2 regions of the Neisseria sp. HMSC064E01 genome follow, and region 1 is predicted to be linked to the other one. Evidence: predicted binding sites of a transcription regulator. Region 1 holds the regulator's gene; the other holds the start of a gene.
What was found. The regulator FNR, encoded in region 1, switches genes on or off when oxygen is low (the NO sensors DNR and NnrR bind a similar motif). The targets are predictions, from matches to a motif close to TTGATNNNNATCAA.
Positions count from the first base shown of each region.

Region 2: HMPREF2572_RS01735 (FeoA family protein) is a predicted target of FNR. The motif match lies at 2,590-2,603, and genes of this name have one in related genera.

Region 1 is NZ_KV794940.1:17,663-28,175, forward strand. Features, by position in the region: gene purH (bifunctional phosphoribosylaminoimidazolecarboxamide formyltransferase/IMP cyclohydrolase) at 1-496, shown strand, start outside; gene HMPREF2572_RS07635 (cysteine hydrolase family protein) at 1,113-1,766, shown strand; gene HMPREF2572_RS07640 (L-lactate permease) at 2,181-3,767, opposite strand; gene HMPREF2572_RS07645 (MBL fold metallo-hydrolase) at 4,158-5,231, opposite strand; gene fnr (fumarate/nitrate reduction transcriptional regulator Fnr) at 5,304-6,038, opposite strand; gene hemN (oxygen-independent coproporphyrinogen III oxidase) at 6,181-7,602, shown strand; gene HMPREF2572_RS07660 (hypothetical protein) at 7,735-8,067, shown strand; gene HMPREF2572_RS07665 (hypothetical protein) at 8,306-8,611, shown strand; gene HMPREF2572_RS07670 (DUF1289 domain-containing protein) at 8,744-9,007, shown strand; gene HMPREF2572_RS07675 (sodium-dependent transporter) at 9,074-10,411, opposite strand.
Region 2 is NZ_KV794886.1:20,506-31,018, reverse strand. Features, by position in the region: gene HMPREF2572_RS13000 (FeoB-associated Cys-rich membrane protein) at 1-78, opposite strand, end outside; gene HMPREF2572_RS01740 (ferrous iron transporter B) at 75-1,943, opposite strand; gene HMPREF2572_RS01735 (FeoA family protein) at 2,115-2,381, opposite strand; gene HMPREF2572_RS01730 (NAD(P)H-hydrate epimerase) at 2,700-3,326, shown strand; gene crcB (fluoride efflux transporter CrcB) at 3,352-3,714, opposite strand; gene HMPREF2572_RS01720 (hypothetical protein) at 4,033-4,692, shown strand; gene HMPREF2572_RS01715 (dihydroorotate oxidase) at 4,958-5,893, shown strand; gene HMPREF2572_RS01710 (5-(carboxyamino)imidazole ribonucleotide synthase) at 6,142-7,278, shown strand; gene HMPREF2572_RS01705 (GNAT family N-acetyltransferase) at 7,384-7,866, shown strand; gene HMPREF2572_RS01700 (Smr/MutS family protein) at 7,949-8,566, shown strand; gene HMPREF2572_RS01695 (FAD-binding oxidoreductase) at 8,695-10,062, opposite strand; gene HMPREF2572_RS01690 (hypothetical protein) at 10,197-10,499, opposite strand.

The DNA.
Region 1 (10,513 bases):
GTTGGAAGTACCTCTAGAAGCAGGCGCGAACCGCTTCGAACTAAAACGCGTCGGCGGCGGACTGTTGGTACAAACGCCCGACATCCACCGCATCAGCCGCGCCGATTTGAAAGTCGTCTCCAAACGCCAACCGACCGAGCAGGAATGGGATGATTTGCTGTTCGTTTGGAACGTTGCCAAATACGTCAAATCCAACGCCATCGTGTTCGGCAAAGGCGGACAAACCTATGGCATCGGCGCAGGTCAAATGAGCCGTGTGGACAGCACCCGCATCGCCGCCCGCAAAGCGCAGGACGCAGGTTTGGACTTAAACGGCGCATGCGCCGCTTCGGACGCCTTCTTTCCGTTCCGCGACGGTGTGGACGTCATCGCCGAACAGGGCATCAAAGCCATCATCCACCCCGCAGGCTCGATGCGCGATCAGGAAGTTTTTGATGCAGCGGACGAACACGGCATTGCCATGGTGGTAACGGGTGTTCGCCATTTTAGGCATTGATTCAAGTTTGATTGAAGCAAAGGTCGTCTGAAATGGGTTTTATGCCGTTTTCTGCTCGATTTTTTCTAGAATGATTCGTTTTGACAGCTGAAGCGAACCATTTAATCTCCACGCGAAAACGCGCAACACGGATAGAAACTGTGTTGCGCGTTTTATTTGTTTGGGGCTGTGGCGGTTGGTATGGCAAGGTTTTTGCACCGTTTATTTTTACCATTGGTAGAGAAAAATCAGTTTGTAATGCGGATATTGCCAACAATTTCTCGCTTTTTTGGGCGAAATTTTCTTTTAAACAACAGTTTTATTCAATATGTATCATATTTCACGAATGCAGAGAAACCATAAAATAAATAAGAAATTAATGAATGAAAAGAATTGCTTAAAAATGATATTTGATTAGAGTATTAGCCTTAAATACCACGAAAATTATATTTACTGCAAGTATTGTTACAAATCTTAAATTATTTACTAGCCATATAACGATTATCCTGATATTATACCGCTCATCATAAATATACCGATTATCTTCAAATTAAACCATTCGTCTGGTGTCAGTGATTGAACGGAGCAATCCTGATTCTGTTTGCAGAATAGAATTAAATAAAGAGAGCCATACCATATGACTACCGTTGCAATCGACATCCAACCGCAATTTCGCTTTACCTGTATGGCTGCTAATGCAACCCATTTTTTATTGCGTCCGGAAGGTATGGTTAATGAGCTTAATCATCAGGCAGCTTTGGCAGATAAAAGGGTTTTAATCGAGAATGTGAACATTGATCCCGAGAGCGTTTGTGCGACTATCGTCAATCGTAACGGTGTAATGTTCGGCCGACCATCCGGTTTTTTCAGCCAATGTGCCGGCGGTTGTCGCGGTGCGCATTTGCTTCAAGGTTTGCCGTCTCCGGCAGATTATGATCATACGCTCGAATTAAGCGGTAAACATATCCACGGTGCTTGTTTTAGTGATGCCCATGAGGCAAACAGTACAGGACTGTTGGAATGGCTGCACGAACAAAATGCCGATACCGTCATTATTGGCGGATTGGCTATCGAAGAAACTGTCGCCAATACGGCTAAGCAATTGTCTTGGTACAGCGATAATCTTCATATTATTGTCAATCTCGGTGCCTGCCACGGCTACGCGCCTGAAAGCACCATCGAGACTATCTATCAGATGCGGAAAATGGGCATCACTGTTGCTTCGAATACGGAATCGATTCCGGAGCTGATGCGCCGTTTCTCCGGCATAAACCAGGTTAAAGTGTCGTAATCTCTTGCTATTACTCCCAGCTGCAAGAGTTTCTTAGGGTCGCCTTTTGGCGGCCCGTTTTTTTATCTGCATTTTTTATCTTTAAAAGAAGAATTCAGACGACCTGCTGCTGTTGGATGGTATAGGAAAAGGGAAATATCGTTTGTTTATAGTGGATTGACAGGTTTTTACGACCATATTGTCTTGCTTTGGATTTGTTTTTGATATTGGCTTCAATAGAAATGGGGCATTTTATAGTGGATTAACTTTAAACCAGTACGGCGTTGCCTCGCCTTGCCGTACTATTTGTACTGTCTGCGGCTTCGTCGCATTGTCCTGATTTAAATTTAATCCACTATATATGCTTCCGAAGCAGTTGAGCCATAAAAAAGGTCGTCTGAAAATTTTCAGACGACCTTTTGCTTTACAAGCTTCTTACATGAAGAAAATAGCTGCTATGGCGACAGCGATTACACCGTAAATCGCCATCGGAATAACGGTTTTCTTGATAATCGCACCTTCGGCGTTTTTCACGTCCAGTACGGTACATACGGCGATGATGTTGTTGATGCAGACCATGTTACCCATTGCGCCGCCAACGGATTGCAGAGCAAGGATGAGGGTAACGGACAGGCCGGTATCAATAGCGATTTGTTGTTGAATCGGGCCGAATGTCAGGTTGGATACGGTGTTCGAACCGGAGAAGAATGCACCGATAGCACCAAGGTAAGGGGAGAAGTAAACCCAGTGTTCGCCTGCCATCGCTGCAAACTCTTTACCGATGATTTTCACCATGGAGTTGTCGCCGCCAACCATCATCAGTTGAACCATAATCAGCGCGCCCATCAAGGCAAGCAGCGGTTTTTTGGTTTGGTTGAAAGTTGCAGCGTAGAAAGCCCATGCATCTTTAAATTTGGTTTTATAAAGCAGGATACAAATCCAAACGGTAAAGACAAACGGAATCCATGCAGGAACGTAGAGGGTTTGGTAGGAAGCGTTGACACCTTGTCCGAAAATGTTGCCGAAGGTAATGGTCAAAGAGTCGCTGACGGTGATTTTGCTCAAATCAAACGGCAGTTGGAAGCTGAACCATTCTTCTTTGCTGGTCAGCAGGCCTTTGATGCCGAGCTGTTTGATACGGGTAACCACCAGCATACCGATAAGCATACCTAGAGGGGCAAGTGCTTTGGCAACTTGGGCGAAAGGTACTTTTTCAGCATTCGGATCTTTCGGATGGTCTTTGCTCAAACCCCAGCCGTGGTTGGCTGCGAATACGGACACCATCAGGCCGATTGCGCCGGCAACGAGTGATGGGAATTCTTCGTTAACCATCGCCAAGGCAACATAAGGAATGGTACAAGAGAAGACGGCAATGCCGATGAAGCCCAAGTTTTTACGGATTTCAGACCAAGGCACGATGAAGCTCAAGCCGATGACGGGGATGACGAAACCTGCGAAGAAGTGCATCACGCCGGTTTGTCTGCCGATAGCCAAGATGTTTTCGGGACTCAGGTTTAATGGCGCAAAACCGAACCAAGTCGGTGTACCCACCGCGCCGAATGATACGGGCACGGAGTTCATGACCAGCGTAAAAATCGCCACTTTCAACGGATTGAAACCCAAGCTCATCAGAATCGGGGCGGCAATCGCAGCAGGCGTACCGAAGCCGGATGCACCTTCAATCATAAAGGCGAACGCCCAACCGATGATCATCAACTGCGCCACGGGGTTCGGGCTGATGGTCGCCAGCCATTTGCGGATAATGTCGATACAGCCGGTGGTTTCCATCATGCGGTTGAACATAATCGCACCGAAAATCACGGTAATCGGCGTCAGTGTGGAAACCAGACCGGACGCTGCGGTTGCGTTGAGCAGCATAGCGTCGTCGTTGAAATAAAACAGCTTGATGGCGTAAATCAACGCGGCGGTAATCGGCAGCGCAATGTAGGAAGGCATGCTGTTTTTCTTAACCATCAGCCAAATCAGCAGGATGATGGGAAAAATGCTGAGGAATAGTGCCATGGTGAATCCTTAAAATCGGCGTTGTTTATCAATTTTTCTAATGATGTCGGATGCGAGAGAGATATCGAACCTTAATCTGAGAGTAATTATCAAATAAATTGGTAACACCAATTTAAAAGAACGCCGCATACTTTACGTAATCCGATGTAATCGGTCAAGTGGTTTGTACGCGAACTGCGCTTTATCAGATAAGGATTTCGGCTGAGGAGAAATTAGTTTTTTATTATCAAAATATTGCAAAATAGATAAGTGGGAGAAAGGGGAAGAGTGTTGGAAATGCCGCAACAGATAAATTCAAAAAAGGTCGTCTGAAAAACAGCCTCCGCTTCATTTGCATCTGTGCCTTGATGAAACTTGCGGTACTTGTTTTCAGACGACCTTTTAGCAGCTTTATTGTAAAGGTTCGGCGAACCAGTCTTGCGTGGCGGTATCGGCATCAAAGACTTGTCCCATTAGCGGAGTCAACGGATTGACGCCCAAACTGCGTGCCAGAGGGATACTTTGCAGCAGGGGTTCGTTCCAAGCGTGCAATGCCATGGCGTAGGCGCCCCAGTGGATAGGCATGAAGCGTTTGGGGGCAAGCTGCGCGGCATAGCGGGCGGTTTGCTCGGGGAAGAGGTGGTTGTTGGGCCAATGTTCGCTGTATTGTCCGTTTTCGATGAACGCGATATCGAACCCGTTGAATTTTTCGGCGATTTTGTCGAAATGGCTGCCTTGTGCCGAGTCGCCGTGAAAATAGAATTTTTCGCCGCCGTGTTCGATGGCAAAGCTGGACCACAGGGCTTGATTGCGGTCGGTCAGGGTTCGGGAGGAGTCGTGGCGGGCAGGTAGTGCGGTGTAGCGGATGCCGTTGCGTTCGGTACTTTGCCACCAATCGAGTTCGGTAATGCGTTCTTGCGGCACGCCCCATTTTTTCAGCAGTACGCCCATACCGAGTGAGACGACAAAGTGGCTGTTGCCTTTTGAATTGAGTGCCTGCACGCTGTCTTTTTCGAGGTGGTCGTAGTGGCTGTGGGAAATCAGGATGACATCGACAGGCGGCAGTTCGTCAATTTCTGCGGGTGCAGGCTGGAAGCGTTTCATGGTGATGGGGATGGGGGAGACGGAATTGCCGAAAACTGGGTCGGTAATGACGGTTTGCCCGCCGATCCGCATCAATAGGGTGGAATGTCCGAACCAGACGAAGCGGCTTTTGCCTTCGGGTGCGGCGAGGAAAGTCTGCCAATCGGGCTTGACGGTAGGCAGAGGTTTGGGCGGGCGCGTTGCCTGCGGGTCGGTCAGGATTTTCCAAAATGCGCTGACGAGGCCAGTCGGTTTCTGCTGCGGTTCGGGGTTGAAGAAGGTTTGCGTTTTTGGGTCGTAGTGGTCGCTTGCGGGGTAAACGGGATGTTGGTCGGGATAGAGCCAGTAGGTGAGCAGGGCGCAGGCAGTGGTCAAGGTAATGAGTTTTTTCTTGTGTTTCATATTGGTTTTATGAAGAAGGTCGTCTGAAAATTTTCAGACGACCTTGGATTCTGTTTGAAGTTTGAAAATAGTTCAGATGGCGTGCGAACAGCCGGATACCATTTTTTTAAGGGCTTGCGAGTCGAGGATTTTGATGTGTTTGTGTTCGACCGAAATTAGACCTTCATGGTGGAACTTGGACAGCGTGCGGCTGACGGTTTCGAGTTTCAGCCCCAAATAGCTGCCGATTTCTTCACGCGACATTCTCAGGATAAAATCGTTGGCGGCAAATCCGCGCGAGTAAAGGCGTTGGGATAAGTTCAGCAAAAACGCCGCCAAACGTTCTTCGGCGCGCATATTGCCCAAAAGCAGCATCACGCCTTGGTCGCGCACGATTTCGCGGCTCATTAATCTGAAAAAATGGCTTCTCAGGCTGGGGATGTTGTGTCCCAATTCTTCAATGTGGGAAAAGGGTAACTCACACACTTCGCTGTCTTCCAAAGCCACCGCGTCGCAGCTATGGACATGGGAACAAATGCCGTCCATACCGATGAGTTCGCCGGACATAAAAAAGCCGGTAACCTGATCGCGGCCGTCCTGACTGGCAACCGTGGTTTTGAAAAAACCGGCGCGGATGGCAAACAGCGACGCGAAAGGCTCACCGGTGCGGAACAGATATTCACCCTTCTTCAAGCGGCGGCTCTGTCGGATGACCGCGTCCAATTGTGCAAACTCATTGGGCAAAAGCCCGACGGGCAGGCAGAGTTCACGCAGCGAACAGGAAGAACACAGGGTTTTCATCTGATGCAAGGCATTGTGTGTGGTCATAAAATACCCTTAAATTAAGGTTTTTATCCTGTCATGATTACGTAAGTTATTGACACATATCAAGACAGGTTTATCATACTGTGGCATTCTACCAAACTATCCGAAAATTGCCTAACATCATTACTCTAATCACGCACATGCCATGAAAGTAATACCGATACAAAATAATCACAATAGAAACAATGACAAGCCTGAGTTCGACCGCGAACTCATTGCTAGCCTTCCTTCCAGCGGTCCGCGCTATACTTCCTACCCGACAGCCGACCGATTCCATGACGGATTTCGCGAAGCCGAATATATCAATGCCTTGAATCAGCGTGGTATGGGGGCTTTGAACAAGCCCCTTTCACTTTATATCCATATCCCCTTCTGCAATACTATCTGCTACTACTGCGGCTGCAATAAAATCATCACCAAAGACAAAAGCCGTGCCGATGCCTACATTGAATACCTCGAAAAAGAAATGGAATTGCTCGCCCCGCATCTGGGCGGACGGCATCAGCTCGCGCAACTGCACTTCGGCGGCGGTACGCCGACCTTTTTGAGCGACGACCAAATCGAACGCGTATTCCGCATGATACGCAAACATTTCCAACTGATACCCGGCGGTGAATACTCCATCGAAATCGACCCGCGCAAAGTCAGTCGCGAAACTGTTCTCATGCTCGGCAAGCTCGGCTTCAACCGCATGAGCGTCGGCATTCAGGACTTTGATCCCAAAGTGCAGGAAGCGGTCAACCGCATTCAAAGCTACGACGAAACCAAAGAAGTCATCGATGCCGCCCGCGAAGCGGGGTTCAAATCCGTCAGCGTCGATTTGATTTACGGTCTGCCGCACCAAACCGCCGAAAGCATCAAAACCACCATTGATACGGTATTGTCGCTCGATCCCGACCGCCTTGCCCTTTATCACTACGCCCACCTGCCGCATATCTTCAAGCCGCAACGCCGTATCGATACCGAAGCCGTTCCCGGCAGCGAAGAAAAACTCGATATGCTCCAATATTGCGTCCAAACCCTGACCGAACGCGGCTACGTCTTCATCGGTATGGACCACTTTGCCAAACCTGATGATGAACTCTCCATCGCCCTCAAAGAAGGCTTCCTCCAGCGCAACTTTCAAGGCTACTCGACCTACGCGGACTGCGATTTGGTCGCCATTGGCGTATCTTCCATCGGTAAAATCGGCAGCACTTATTCCCAAAACGAACGCGACATCGACGCCTACTATGCCGCACTCGATGCAGGACACCTGCCCATCATGCGCGGCTACCAACTCAATCAGGACGACCTCTTGCGCCGCAATATCATCCAAGATTTGATGTGCCGCTTCGCCTTGGATTACCAAATCTACGAAAGCGTGTTCGGTATCCCGTTCGACCGTTATTTCAAGGACGAAATTGCCGACTTGGAACAACTCGCCTCCCTCGGGCTTGTCCGCCTGAAACCGCACGGACTGACCGTTACCCCAAAAGGCCGCTTCCTGATACGCAACATTGCTATGGTATTCGACTACCATCTGCGCCACAGGGAAACCAAAGCCCAATACTCGCAAACGGTGTAAATTAGGAATAGCAAAGGTCGTCTGAAAATTTTCAGACGACCTTTTTTTTTATTTTCAAGACTTTCGGGTAACATAAAACCATATTTGCCGCGTTGTCATGATTCAAGTTAATTTGCTCTAGATACGCTCCCTATGATTACCGAACAGCAAAACGATATCCTCAGCATCAATCAAGTGCAGCTTCTCCTTGCTGAAAAGCGCACGGCACTTGCTGTCATGCGTACGGGTATTGCCGTGTTCGCGCTGCCTTTGTCTATTTTCAGTGCATTGATTGCGACCTCAAAATGGTACGAGGCTGTCGATGTTTGGCCCTTGCTCGCGCTGGTCAGCCTGATGAACATCAGTTTGATTTTTTTCTCGGTCTATCTGATTACTCGCTCGCTCCGTAGAATGCACCAATACGACCGAATGATTGCAGATATCAAATACAACAATCAGTCTTTGCGTAAACTGCTTGAGTCATAAAATCCAGACAGTTGGGGTAGGGCATAGGTCGTCTGAAAATCAAAATATAGAGGAATTTTAGTTATTTAGTATAGTGGATTAAAATAAAAATGAGACAAGGCGGCAACGCCCGCCGTGTACGGGTAGTACATAAGGGCGTTGGCAACGCCGTATCATTGCAATTTAAATCCACTATAAAACATGGCTCCCCCCCCCCTATTTGAAGCGACACGATACCATCGCAGTATCAGGATATTAAATGAACATTAAACATAAAGAATGGATAAAAATCTTACTCTTCCCTCATTTAATAACGGCCGGTCTCTTAGGTCCGACAATAATTATTTTTTGGGTAGGTGGATTTATCGGTCTCTACTCTGCTATAAACGTATTCAGTGAATTAGGTCGGCTGAAATATTATATTTATATTGGACTTCCTTTGATTTTTGCGGTGCTTTCACTTGGGTTGTATTGGAAAAATCTGAGGATAGGGAAGATACTGATTTCTTCTGCGATATATTTATGGTTTCTCTTGGGGTTTTTATGCCTAGGGTGGCAGATATAAACTTATTGAAATGACCAACTCACTTGGAAATTGGTAGGAACACTGCCGGATACACTGATCGTGTTTAGACAAATGCGAATGCACTCTGCAATTTTGGTTTGTCCGGTCTTTTGTCTCAAACGCTTTTAAAATATGGAACAACCTGATTTTTTCCCCATCCCCAGCCCTTGTATCGGCGTCTGTGAAGCCAATGCCAAAGGCTATTGCAAAGGCTGTCTGCGCAGCCGTGAAGAGAGGCTGTATTGGCAAAAAATGACCGATGATCAAAAGCATCAGGTCATGCGTCTTCTCGGTATGAGGAAAACCAAAATCCGCAACCGCCAGCTTGATGCCATGGCAGCGCCTGAAATTGGTGGAGAGGTGCAAAGCGGTTTTTTGTTTGATGATGAGGAATAAAATAAAGAAACATAAAAAAGACGGTTTGTATTCCGTCCTTTTTTGTTTGTCGAAAATAGTGGCAAATCAGATGATTTTAAGAGAATTGATGAAGACTACAATAATGGCAATCGGAGCGATGTAGCGCAACGCGCCCAGCCATAAATATAAAACCGTTCTCGGTACGGTACTGCCCATGCCCGCATTGGTCAAAACAGACTGCCTGTCTTGAATCCAGCCGGTAAAGATGGAGATGCTTAATGCGCATAGCGGCATAATAATGGCAGTAATAATGTAGTCCCATAAATCAAAAATAGATTTATTGAAAATAAGCACATGGCTCCATACGCCGAAGGATAGGGCAGAAGGGATGCCGACAATAAAGATGGCAATGCCGATGGCCCAAGTGTGCCGGCTGCGTTTGCGTTCGTCTTGGCGGATGGTTGCCGCAATGACGGTTTCCAACATGGAAAATGCTGAAGTCAGCGTGGCAAAGACGACCAATAGCATGAATACGGCAAAGAGATAGTTGCCATACGGAATTTTCATAAATACGGCAGGCAAGACCACGAAAATCAGGCCAGGACCTTGGCTGGGTGTGGCACCCAATGCAAAGACCGCCGGAAAGATGACCAAGCCTGCCAACAGCGATACCAACAGGTTCATCCACATAATGATATTGCCCGAGCGGAACATATCCTGATCTTTACCCAAATACGAGGCGTAGGTAATCATTGCCGATACGCCGATACTCAACGCAAAGAAAGCCTGACCCAGCGCGGTCAGCATCGTTTCCGATTTGATGTATGACCAATCCGGCTTCAATAAAAAACTTACGCCTTTCATCGCACCGGGCAAGGTCAGTGAGCGGATTGCCAAAATAATAAACAGGATAAACAAAGCGGGCATCAGATAGCGGTTTGCTTTTTCAATGCCGTCAGAAACTCCGCCTTTGACTACCCAAATGGTAATCAGCATGAACAGTCCCTGATAAAAAACCGAACCTGTCGAATTGGAAATGGTGTTTTGGAATAGAACTTCAAAATCAACGTTTTGAGCAATTTCGCCGGTGAAACTGTGTACAACATAATTCAAAACCCAACCGCCGACTACGCTGTAAAACGATAACAAAATGAAACACGCAGCCACACCAATCCGACCAATCCAAGGCCAAAGCGAACCAGGGCGCAAGGTTTTGAACGAATCGATGGCGTTTTTACCGCCCGTACGCCCGATATAAAACTCGGCAAGCTGAACCGGCAACGCCACGATAATCGTGAAGATGACAAACAAAAGAACAAAGACTGCCCCGCCGTTTGTACCGGCGGTATAAGGGAATTTCCAAATCGCGCCCAAACCGATAGCAGAGCCTGCCGCGGCAAGGACGAAACCGATTTTGGAAGACCAAGAGGATGAATGACTCATAGCGGAATATGTCGAGAAATAAAATTGGCTGAATTGTAACAAAGCGTAGTCGGGGATAATACTGGATGGCGGACGCGACAGAAAATAACGCATAGATGGTGC
Region 2 (10,513 bases), on a different contig from region 1:
CGGTTTAAATACGAATTTTCGCAAGAGGAAGAATACGCAGGCGAGCATAATCAAGCCGACGATAATATATTGAGTCATGACGATAGTATCCTTGAAGAAATTTGGTAAACCACAAATGCGGCGAAGTAAGCCATCAGGAACAAATAGCCGGTAATCATCACCATATTTTTTGTGGATTTGGTTTCGCGTTTAATCACAGCCAATGTCGCGGCACACATGGGGGCGTACACATACCAAGCCAGGAAGGCGAAGGCGGTCGGCAGCCCCCAGTTGTTGTGTACGATCGGAATCAGCGCGTTTTGTACGGCGTCTTCAGACGACGCGCTGACGGCATAGACCGTACCCAGTGCGGCAACGACGACTTCACGCGCGGCGATGCCCGGAATCATGGCGATACACATTTCCCAAGTGAAGCCCAGCGGGGCGAATAATGGTTGGATAGCGTGGCCGAGCATACCCGCGAGGCTGTAATCGATTGCTGCGCCTGTTGCGCCTGCGGGCGGTTGCGGCCAGCTTACCAAGCCCCACAAAACTACGGCAAGGGCGAAGATAATCGTACCGGCGCGTTTGAGGAAGGCTTTTACCCTGTCCCACAGGCTGGTCATGATGTGTTTGAAGTTGGGCGTGCGGAAAGTCGGCAGCTCCATCAAGAGCGGGAATTGCTGCACGTTGCCTTTCATACGCGCCAAGCGTTTCATGATATATGCTGCCAAGGCGGCAGACAGGATGCCTGCGAGATAGAGGATAAACAGTGTCAGCCCTTGCAGGTTGAAAATCCCGCCTACGGTGCGGTCAGGAATGACGGCGGCGATAATCAGCGCGTAAACGGGCAGCCGCGCGGAGCAGGTCAGCAGCGGGGCGACAGCGATGGTAACGAGGCGTTCGCGCGGGTCATTAATCGTACGCGCCGACATCACGGCGGGAACGGCACAGGCGAAACTTGACAGGAGCGGGATAAACGAGCGTCCCGACAGACCGCTTTTTGCCATGAGGTTGTCCAACAAAAACGCCGCGCGCGGCAGGTAGCCTGAGTCTTCTAAAAGCAGGATGAAGGCGAACAGGATCGTAATCTGCGGCAGGAACACCAACACGCTGCCCAAACCGGCAATGACGCCGTTGACGAGCAAGTCGCTGAGGATGCCCGGCTCCATGTTGGCGCCTATCCATTCGCCCAGCGCGGTAAAGCCGCCTTCGATGGCGTCCATAATCGGCGCCGCCCAAGTGTAAACCGCTTGGAACACCATAAACAGGATGAACAGCAGCATAATCATGCCCCAAACGGGGTGCAGCACGATGTCGTCGAGTTTTTTGTGCCATGCGGGCAGCGTCATCTGGGTGCGTACCACTTGTGCCAAAATCGATTCGACTTCTTGATAAAGTTTGTCGCTATCCAGCGCATCGAGCGTGCGTTCGGCAGAGGCGGGGTTGGCGGGGAAAGAGCGTTTGCGCGGCAGCTTCACCACGGCTTCGCGTACCGCCTGTACGCCCGACGCGCTCACTGCAACTGTTTCCAAAACAGGTGCATCCAACAACTCGCTCAGTTTGGCCGCGTCGATATTCAAGCCCCTTCTGCGGGCAACGTCGCTCATATTCAGCGACACCACCATAGGCAGTCCCAGCGTTTTCAGTTCCAAAATCATGCGCAGGGTCATACGCAGGTTGGTCGCGTCGGCAACGGCAATAATGGCATCGGGCGGAATGCCCAGTTTGCCAACGACCACATCTTTTGCCACCGCTTCGTCGGGGCTGGTCGTGCGCAGGCTGTATGTGCCCGGCAGGTCAATAATGCGGACGGCCGCGTCGTCGAGGAAGGCACCCTCGCGCTTATCGACCGTTACGCCCGGATAATTGGCAACCTTGGCATGTGCACCGGTCAAACCGTTGAATAAAACGGTTTTGCCGCAGTTTGGCGCGCCAATCAAGGCAAAATAGCTTAGTTCCATGAATTGAACTCTCCTTTTTTGATTGTTTGATAAGTTTGGAGTGGGATTTGGGGAAAAGGTTTTGAAATTGTGTTTTCAGACGACCTAGGTCGTCTGAAAAGGATGGGGCGGTCAGATTAAATCCGCCTATGCCGCATTTTCAAAATGGAAACCTGCCTGCGTGTACAGCGGTCAGCCGTCAATCACATGGCACATAATTTTTCCCGCTTCTTCCTGCCGCAACGAGAATTGCGACTGGTTGCCCAAACGTACGGCAAACGGACCGCGTCCGAATCCGCCGACGGCAATCACCTGCAACGGCATTCCGCTTGAAAAGCCCAAGTCGGCAAGGCGGCGCGTAACCAGCGGGTCGAGTTCGCCGAAAGTCGAATTGGGGACGATGGAGTCGATGTGCGCGACTGCGCCTTTACTGAGTTTTGACAATGGTATGGCAGACATAGTGTGTTTTACTTTCGTTGTCGATTGAAAAAAGAGACAGCAAGTAAAGACGAATCAGACACAGGGTAGGCAGAGGCATATCTCAATGCCCGTCCCCGCAAAAGAAGTAGTTTTGATTGTTTATCACTTTGTTTCATTATGATAATAAATCTTGTTAACATAAAAATCAAATACAAAGCCACCAAGTTCCTTATTTTCAGACGACATATTGCGACAAATCAAAGAAAGCGAATGATTCGTTGTGAAAGTCGGGAAAGGCTATTGATAAGGTTTTCGTTTGGATGTTTTATGAAGGACTGAAGAGCAAAGGAGAGAATGATGAAAATCTACACCGCTGCAGAAATGCGTGAACACGAACAAATGGCAGTCGATAAAGGTACGACTTTCGAGCAACTGATGGAAAACGCGGGACAAGCCGCCGCCGCGGATTTGCTGCGCCGTTTTCCCAAAGCAGGACGCGCGTTAATCGTTTGTGGCAAGGGCAACAACGGCGGCGACGGTTTGGTCATCGCGCGCGTGTTGTCCGAACATGATTGGCAGGTAGATGTCGTTTTCGTCTTGGGAGACAAACTGTCGCCGCTGGCGCAGTTGAACCGCGAGCGTTTGAATCATTCAGACGGCGTTAGCTTTATCCGCCCCGACGAACTGGAAGGTCGTCTGAAAACAGGTTACGGCCTCGTTATCGAAGGCATTTTCGGAACAGGCTTCAGCGGCGCATTGCCCGAAACAGCCGCCGCCGTCTGCCGCCTGCTAAACCAAGCCGACGGCTTCAAAATCGCGTTAGACATCCCGACCGGGCTGAACTGCGACACAGGCGAAGCAGATCAAGACACCTTCCGCGCCGACCTGACCTACGCCTTCGCCTCCTACAAACCCGCGCATATGACTGAAGCAGGCAAAGCATATTGCGGCGAAACCGTGTGTTTGGATATTGGGATAGAGTGATTTTTTTTGAGATGAGGTGTTTGGGTTATTTCCAGCTTTGCACCAAATAAATGCCCAACGCCGTCAAGAGAAACGAGCCGAAAACATGCAGGCAGACCGCCGAAAAAGCCGTTGCCCAGCGTTGCGCTTGCATCAGAGTAACCATTTCCAGTGAAAAGCTGGAAAAAGTCGTCAGGCTGCCGAGAAAACCGGTAATCAGCAAAAGCTTCCATTGAGGATTCTCCAGCCATTCGGCGCAGATGCCGATTAAGAATGCGCCAATCCAGTTGGCAGCAAGCGTGCCGGCTGAAAGCGGAACGGATAGTGCGGCAAAGGCGAGAACGAGCAACCAGCGGGACAATGCGCCCAAAGCCGCGCCAAACGCAATCGCCATGACGTTTTGAAACATATCGAAATCCGGATGAAAAAATCAAATGTCGGGTTCGAGATTTTAACCGTATTTGCCAAAGGCTAACAAAAGGTCGTCTGAAAGTGGTTTTCCAGTTTCAGACGACCTTTCTTTCTGATAAAGCTGTTCAATCCCTCGGATTTCTGCTAGAAATCAGTAGAAGCTCAAGCATTTGAAAGATTCAAAATTAAATTGATTATTAACGTTGAAAATATTATTTATGATATTGAACTTATTAATTTTTCACACTTTTTTGCTTCATTCGTTATAATGTGAATCGTATGCACCATCGCATATTTTTAAAGTTAGGATTGATAAATGAAAATGAAATGGCTTGCCCTCGTAACCGCCGCCGCATTGAGTTTGACTGCTTGCGGCGATAAAAACAAACAGGCTTCTGATGCGCCTGAAAAAGCTGCCGCAGGCAAGACGGCGGATGCTTCAAAACAGGCTGACAAACCTGCCGAAGAAGCAAAATCTGTGGCTTCTTCAGGCAATTTCCTGGCTGATGCAGCCGCTCTGCAAGCTGCTGAAGATGCGCTGAAAGCACTGCCGCAATTCGGTGGCAAACCGCTCAATATTTTCCAAAATATCCATTTCTACGGCGGCGAACGTCCGCGTATTACCGTTGAAATTCAAGACCCTAGCAAACCTGACAATATTGACCACTACGAATTTGAAGACGGAAAATGGAGCGAGCCTCAAGCTGTCCGCATTTCCGGTGACGGCAATATGAAAGACAACGTGTTCCCGTTGGATGAAATCAAATTCGCCGATATCGCGAAAATCGCTCAAGCCTACGGCGAAAAAGCCAAAGAAGTGGAAGCTAAAGAAGCGGAATTGGATCATGTGTACTACGCCTTGTTCGTGCCGACCGGTAAGAGACAGTGGTACACCAGCAATCTCGAAACTGACCGTGCGGAATACGAATTTGAATTTAACAAAGACGGTACTCTGAAAAGCTTCAAAAAACGTTAATAGCTTGGACAGTCGGTAATTTATGCCCGACTACCCAATTTGATTTGAGACAGTTACGCTTGTCTTGATAGGGGTCGTCTGAAAAGCATTTTAGGTTTTCACTTCGTTGAAACCGTGCTTTCAGACGACCTTTTGCGTCTTCCCTTCATCACCTAAAACAACATTTCCCTACATTGTCTGTCATTTGATGTTTGTTAAAAATTTTGCCGACTATTCGTGTTACGCTTCGCAAACAAATTGATTTTTCAAGGGAAAGGAGTAGGGTATGCTGTCATTGAGAACGCAAATCGCCGGTTTTTCTTTTGACAACTGTCTGATGAACGCCGCGGGTGTAGCGTGTATGACCGTGGAAGAATTGGAAAAAGTCAGGCAATCTGCCGCAGGCAGCTTCGTCACCAAAACGGCGACGCTGGAGGTGCGGGCGGGCAATCCAGAGCCGCGTTACCGCGATGTACCGCTGGGCAGCATCAATTCCATGGGTTTGCCGAATCAAGGCATTGATTACTATTTGGATTATTTGCTGAACCTTCAAGAGTCGCATCCGGAGCGGACATTTTTCCTCTCGCTGGTCGGTATGTCGCCCAATGAAACACACACACTGCTGAAAAAAGTGCAAAACAGCGGATTTAAAGGCATTACCGAACTCAACCTTTCCTGCCCGAACGTCCCCGGCAAGCCGCAAATCGCCTACGACTTTGAAACGACCGAGCGGATTTTGGGCGAAGCCTTCGGCTACTTCGACAAGCCTTTAGGCATCAAACTGCCGCCGTATTTCGACATCGTCCATTTCGACCAAGCGGCGGAAGTGTTCAACCGCCATCCGCTGAAATTCGTCAACTGCGTCAATTCCATCGGCAACGGTATGTATATCGAAGACGAATCCGTCGTGATCCGGCCTAAAAACGGCTTTGGCGGCATAGGCGGCGAATACATCAAACCGACCGCGCTCGCCAATGTCCACGCGTTCTACCAAAGATTGAATCCGTCCATCCAAATCATCGGTACAGGCGGCGTTTATACCGGTCGCGATGCGTTCGAACATATCTTGTGCGGCGCGAGCATGGTGCAAATCGGCACGGCGCTGCATCAGCAAGATGTCGAAGTTTTCGAACGCGTTTCGCTTGGCTTGAAAGCCATCATGGTGCAAAAAGGCTACGAGACGCTCGAAGACTTCAAAGGCAAACTGAAATATCTGGGGTAAGTCTGCTCAGATGAAGGGGAAAAGGTCGTCTGAAAACCATCATACGGTTTCAGACGACCTTTTATTACAAAACGGCTGCCGATAGGTTTCTTTGGAAAATCCGGATATTGGGAGAGGATGTTTTGATTGTTGTCATTTTGCTCATACGGCAAGCATCGAAATAGCGTGTAAAAGGCGTTTTAACATTTATCTCTATAAGCAGGTTTGTTACAATTTCGGGAAAATTTTAGTGGAACCGCAAAATGCTGATGAACTCATCCGCCATCCTCCCTCCTGCCATGCTCGGCATTCTCGGCGGCGGGCAATTAGGCAGAATGTTTACCGTTGCCGCCAAAACCATGGGCTACAAAGTAACCGTTCTCGACCCCGATCCGAACGCACCGGCGGCAGCATTTGCCGACCGCCATTTGTGCGCGCCGTTTGATGACCAAGCCGCGTTGGACGAGTTGGCAAAATGCGCGGCGGTTACCACTGAATTTGAAAACGTCAATGCCGATGCGATGCGCTTTTTGGCAAAACATACCAACGTTTCCCCCAGCGGCGACTGCGTTGCCATCGCGCAAAACCGTATTCAGGAAAAAGCGTGGATACGTAAAGCGGGATTGCAAACCGCGCCGTATCAAGTGGTTTGCAGTTCAGACGACATCAGCGACGAAAGCGCGCAATTTTTGCCCGGCATCCTGAAAACGGCGACTTTGGGCTACGACGGTAAAGGTCAAATCCGCGTCAAAACGGTGGACGAACTCAAAGCCGCGTTTGCCGAACACGGCGGTGTGGATTGCGTTTTGGAAAAAATGGTGGATTTGCGCGGCGAGATTTCCGTTATCGTATGTCGTCTGAACAATGAAAACACGCAAACCTTCGACCCCGCCGAAAACATCCACGAAAACGGCATCTTGGCTTATTCCATCGTCCCCGCGCGGCTGAGTGCCGACGTGCAGCAACAGGCGCGGCAGATGGCGCAACGTTTGGCGGACGAATTGGATTATGTCGGCGTGTTGGCGGTGGAAATATTCGTCGTCGGCGATACGCATGAATTGGTCGTCAATGAAATCGCCCCGCGCCCGCACAATTCCGGCCACCATACGCTGGATGCCTGCGCCGCAGACCAGTTCCAACAGCAGGTGCGCATTATGTGCAACCTGCCTCCCGCCGACACCAAGCTGCTTTCTTCATGCTGCATGGCGAATATTTTGGGCGACGTTTGGCAGGAAGATGGCGGCGAACCGAATTGGCTGCCACTGCAAAGTCATCCAAACGCACACTTACACCTTTACGGCAAAAAAGCCGCGCGGAAAGGGCGCAAAATGGGGCATTTCACCGTTTTGTCCGCCGATGCCGATACTGCTTTTGAGGCAGCGGGAAAATTGCATCAAAGTCTTTGAATATAAAATATAATAATGGAAACAGCGTTCAGACGACCTCTGATCGTTTACGATAGAAACGTCGTCTGAACACGCATTACAACACATCTTACAACACATCTTGCCATGAGCCTTCTGACCATACTCCGTCCCGCAGTCGCACAAGATTGCCAAGCCATCCACAATGCCCATCTGCACGCCGTCCAATATACCTGCATCCGCAGTTACGACGATAAAGTATTGCATGCGTGGGAAGCATTGTTAGATATCGACAGCTACCTCGAAACCATTTCCGATCCCGGCAAAGCCTTTTGGGTGGTGGAATACAGGGGCGCGATACAAGGATTTTTCCAAGTGGACTTCAAAGAAGCCCAATTGGACGCGCTCTATGTTCACCCCTTCGTCCATAATCACGGCTTAGGTACAGCCTTGCTGCGCCGTGCCGAAGAGCTTGCTCATCAGGCGGGTCTGAGCTTTTTGAAACTGTACGCCTCGCTCAATTCCGTTCCTTTTTACCGTTTGAACCACTACGAATCTTTGGGTTCTGCCGTATTGCAGTTGAACAAAGACGTTAAGGTCAAGTGCGAACTGATGCGCAAATATCTATAAGCCGTTTTCAGACGATCTCCAAAGGAAGCCAAAGGTCGTCTGAAAATGTGTTTTCCATGTCAAACCTCAAAATATCCCAACGATGAAAACAGATTTCCAATCTGCCTTGAAAGCATTAGGCAAACAAGCCAAAAAAGAAGCCGAAGCGCGGGCGCATGAGCAAGCCTTGGTGAAGAAGCGCGAGGAAGAGAATATCGATTTCGCCAAAGCCGTAGGCGCAGTGACGCCCTTGAAAACCGCGCCGCGCTATGAAGCCCCGCGCGATAAAACGCCCATCAAACCCCGTCCGAAAGAGCAGGAAAGTTTGGCAGCTGAAGATTATTTCTACGTCGGCAGCGGCGCTTCTTGGGATGAACCGCCCGCTTCGTTCAGTAAAAACGGACAAGGTAAAAACGATTTGCAACGTTTGCGCAACGGGCATTATCCCGTGGTCGCCGATGTTGATTTGCACGGCTACACGCAGGAAGAGGCGCAACAGGTTTTAAACGAATTTATCGAATTTACCCAAAAACGGGGTGTATGCGCGGAAATCATCCATGGCAGCGGTTTGGGTTCGTCAGGCTACAAACCCGTTTTAAAAAACATGACGCGCCGCTGGTTGATGCAGCATCCAGATGTATTGGCTTATATCGAGCCGAGAGAAGGCAATGACGGCGCTGTACGCATTTTGTTGAAGCGCAGGCGCAAGGAAGAAGAATAGTTTGTGCTGGGTTGATTGGGCTGAGGCAATATTGCCTTGAGCACAATCTGCGAACTATGTCAAAGGTCGTCTGAAACTGGGATTAGGTTTTCAGACGACCTTTTCGATTTTGGAACACTGAATATTGCTTACGGCAGGAGCTTGCCCGGATTCATGATGTTGTGAGGGTCAAGCTGGGCTTTGATGGCGCGCATCAGGGCGATTTCCGACGGGGTGCGGACGCTGGGGAGCCAGTGTTTTTTGATGCTGCCAATACCGTGTTCTGCCGCGATGGTGCCGTGGCAGGCGAGGATGTGTTCATAGACGATGGTGTTGACGGCATCTTCGTAGCGGTAAGCGTCGTTGCTTAAAACGTCGGGCAGAAAGGTGTTGTAATGCAGGCTGCCGTCGCCCAAATGTCCGAAGCAGACGATTTGTATGCCGGGGAAACGGGCTTCCAAGGCGGGTGCGCATTGGTGAACAAAGGCGGCGACTTGGGCAATCGGGACGGCGATGTCGTGTTTGATGCTGGTGCCGAGCTTGCGCTGGGAGGCGGAAATGTTTTCACGCAGCGTCCATAGATCGAGGCGCTCTTGTTCGGATTGCGCGATGATGCTGTTTTCTTTGCCGTTTTGATAGAGAAACTCGGCAAGTTTTTCGTCGAGCGCGGCATCGGGAACGGAGTCGGTCAGTTCGAGCAGGACGTGCCAGTTTGCATCAGTCGGCTGTTTGAGATGACTGAACTCGGAAGACAATGCCAAGGCGTAGCGGCTGATCAGCTCGAAACTGGTCAGTCGTTCGGCAAAATGTCCTTGTACGGCTGTTAAAAGCTGTACGGCAGATTCGATGTCATCCAAACCTACCCATGCGGTCGCTATGGTTTGCGGACGGGCGAAGAGTTTGAGCGTGGCGGCGGTGATAATGCCGAGGGTGCCTTCACTGCCGATAAAGAGGTGGCGCAGGTCGTAACCGGTGGTATTTTTGTGCAGCGGTTGGAGATGGGAAACAAGTTCGCCATTGGGCAGGACGACTTCCAAACCCAATACCAAGTCGCGCATACTGCCGTAGCGTAAAACGTTTAATCCGCCGGCGTTGCAGGCGATGTTGCCGCCGATTTCGCACGAGCCTTCGCTGGCAAGACTGAGGGGAAACAGTCTGCCCGCTTCGGATGCCGCTTTTTGAACGTTTTGCAGGATTACGCCTGCTTCGACGGTGATGCTGTTGTCGGCAAGGTTGATTTCGCGGATACGTTTGATTTTGGAAAGGTTGAGCAGTACGCCGCCGGAAGCTACCGCTGCGCCGCACAAACCGGTATTGCCGCCCTGCGGGGTAACGGGGATACGGTTTTCAAAACAAAACCGCATGATTTCTTGTACATTTTCTATAGAATGCGGTTGCAAGATGATGTCCGGTTCGGAAACAAAGCGGCGGCGCTGGTCGTTTAACAGGGCCGGAGTGGCTTCGAGGATTTCAGCGGGGGAAAGGAATTCAAGAAAACGGTCGTACAGATTGGGCATAACGGGCAGCAGGATGGTTTGTGTGTGTACGGAAGATTATATAGCGGATAAGGGAAGCGAAAAACGGTAAAGGTCGTCTGAAAAACAAAAAAGCAGGATACAATCCGTATCCTGCTTTTTTAACTGTAAAAATATTATTTTGCAGCAGAAGCGGCAGAAGCAGCAGCTGAGCTGGCAGCAGAAGCAGCACCAGTTGCAGCAGAAGCAGCGGTATTAGCTGCAGAAGCGGCAGTGTTGGCAGCAGAAGCAGCGGTGTTAGCTGCAGAAGCGGCTTCAGTTGCAGAGGAAGCGGCAGAAGCAGCACCGGTTGCAGAAGAAGCGGCAGAAGCAGCAGTTTCAGAAGCACCGGAAGCGGTAGGAGCAGCAGTATCAGCGCCTTTGTTACAAGCAGCCAAAGCCAAAGATAACAGAGCAGCAGCAATCAGAGATTTTTTCATTTTGAGAACCTTCT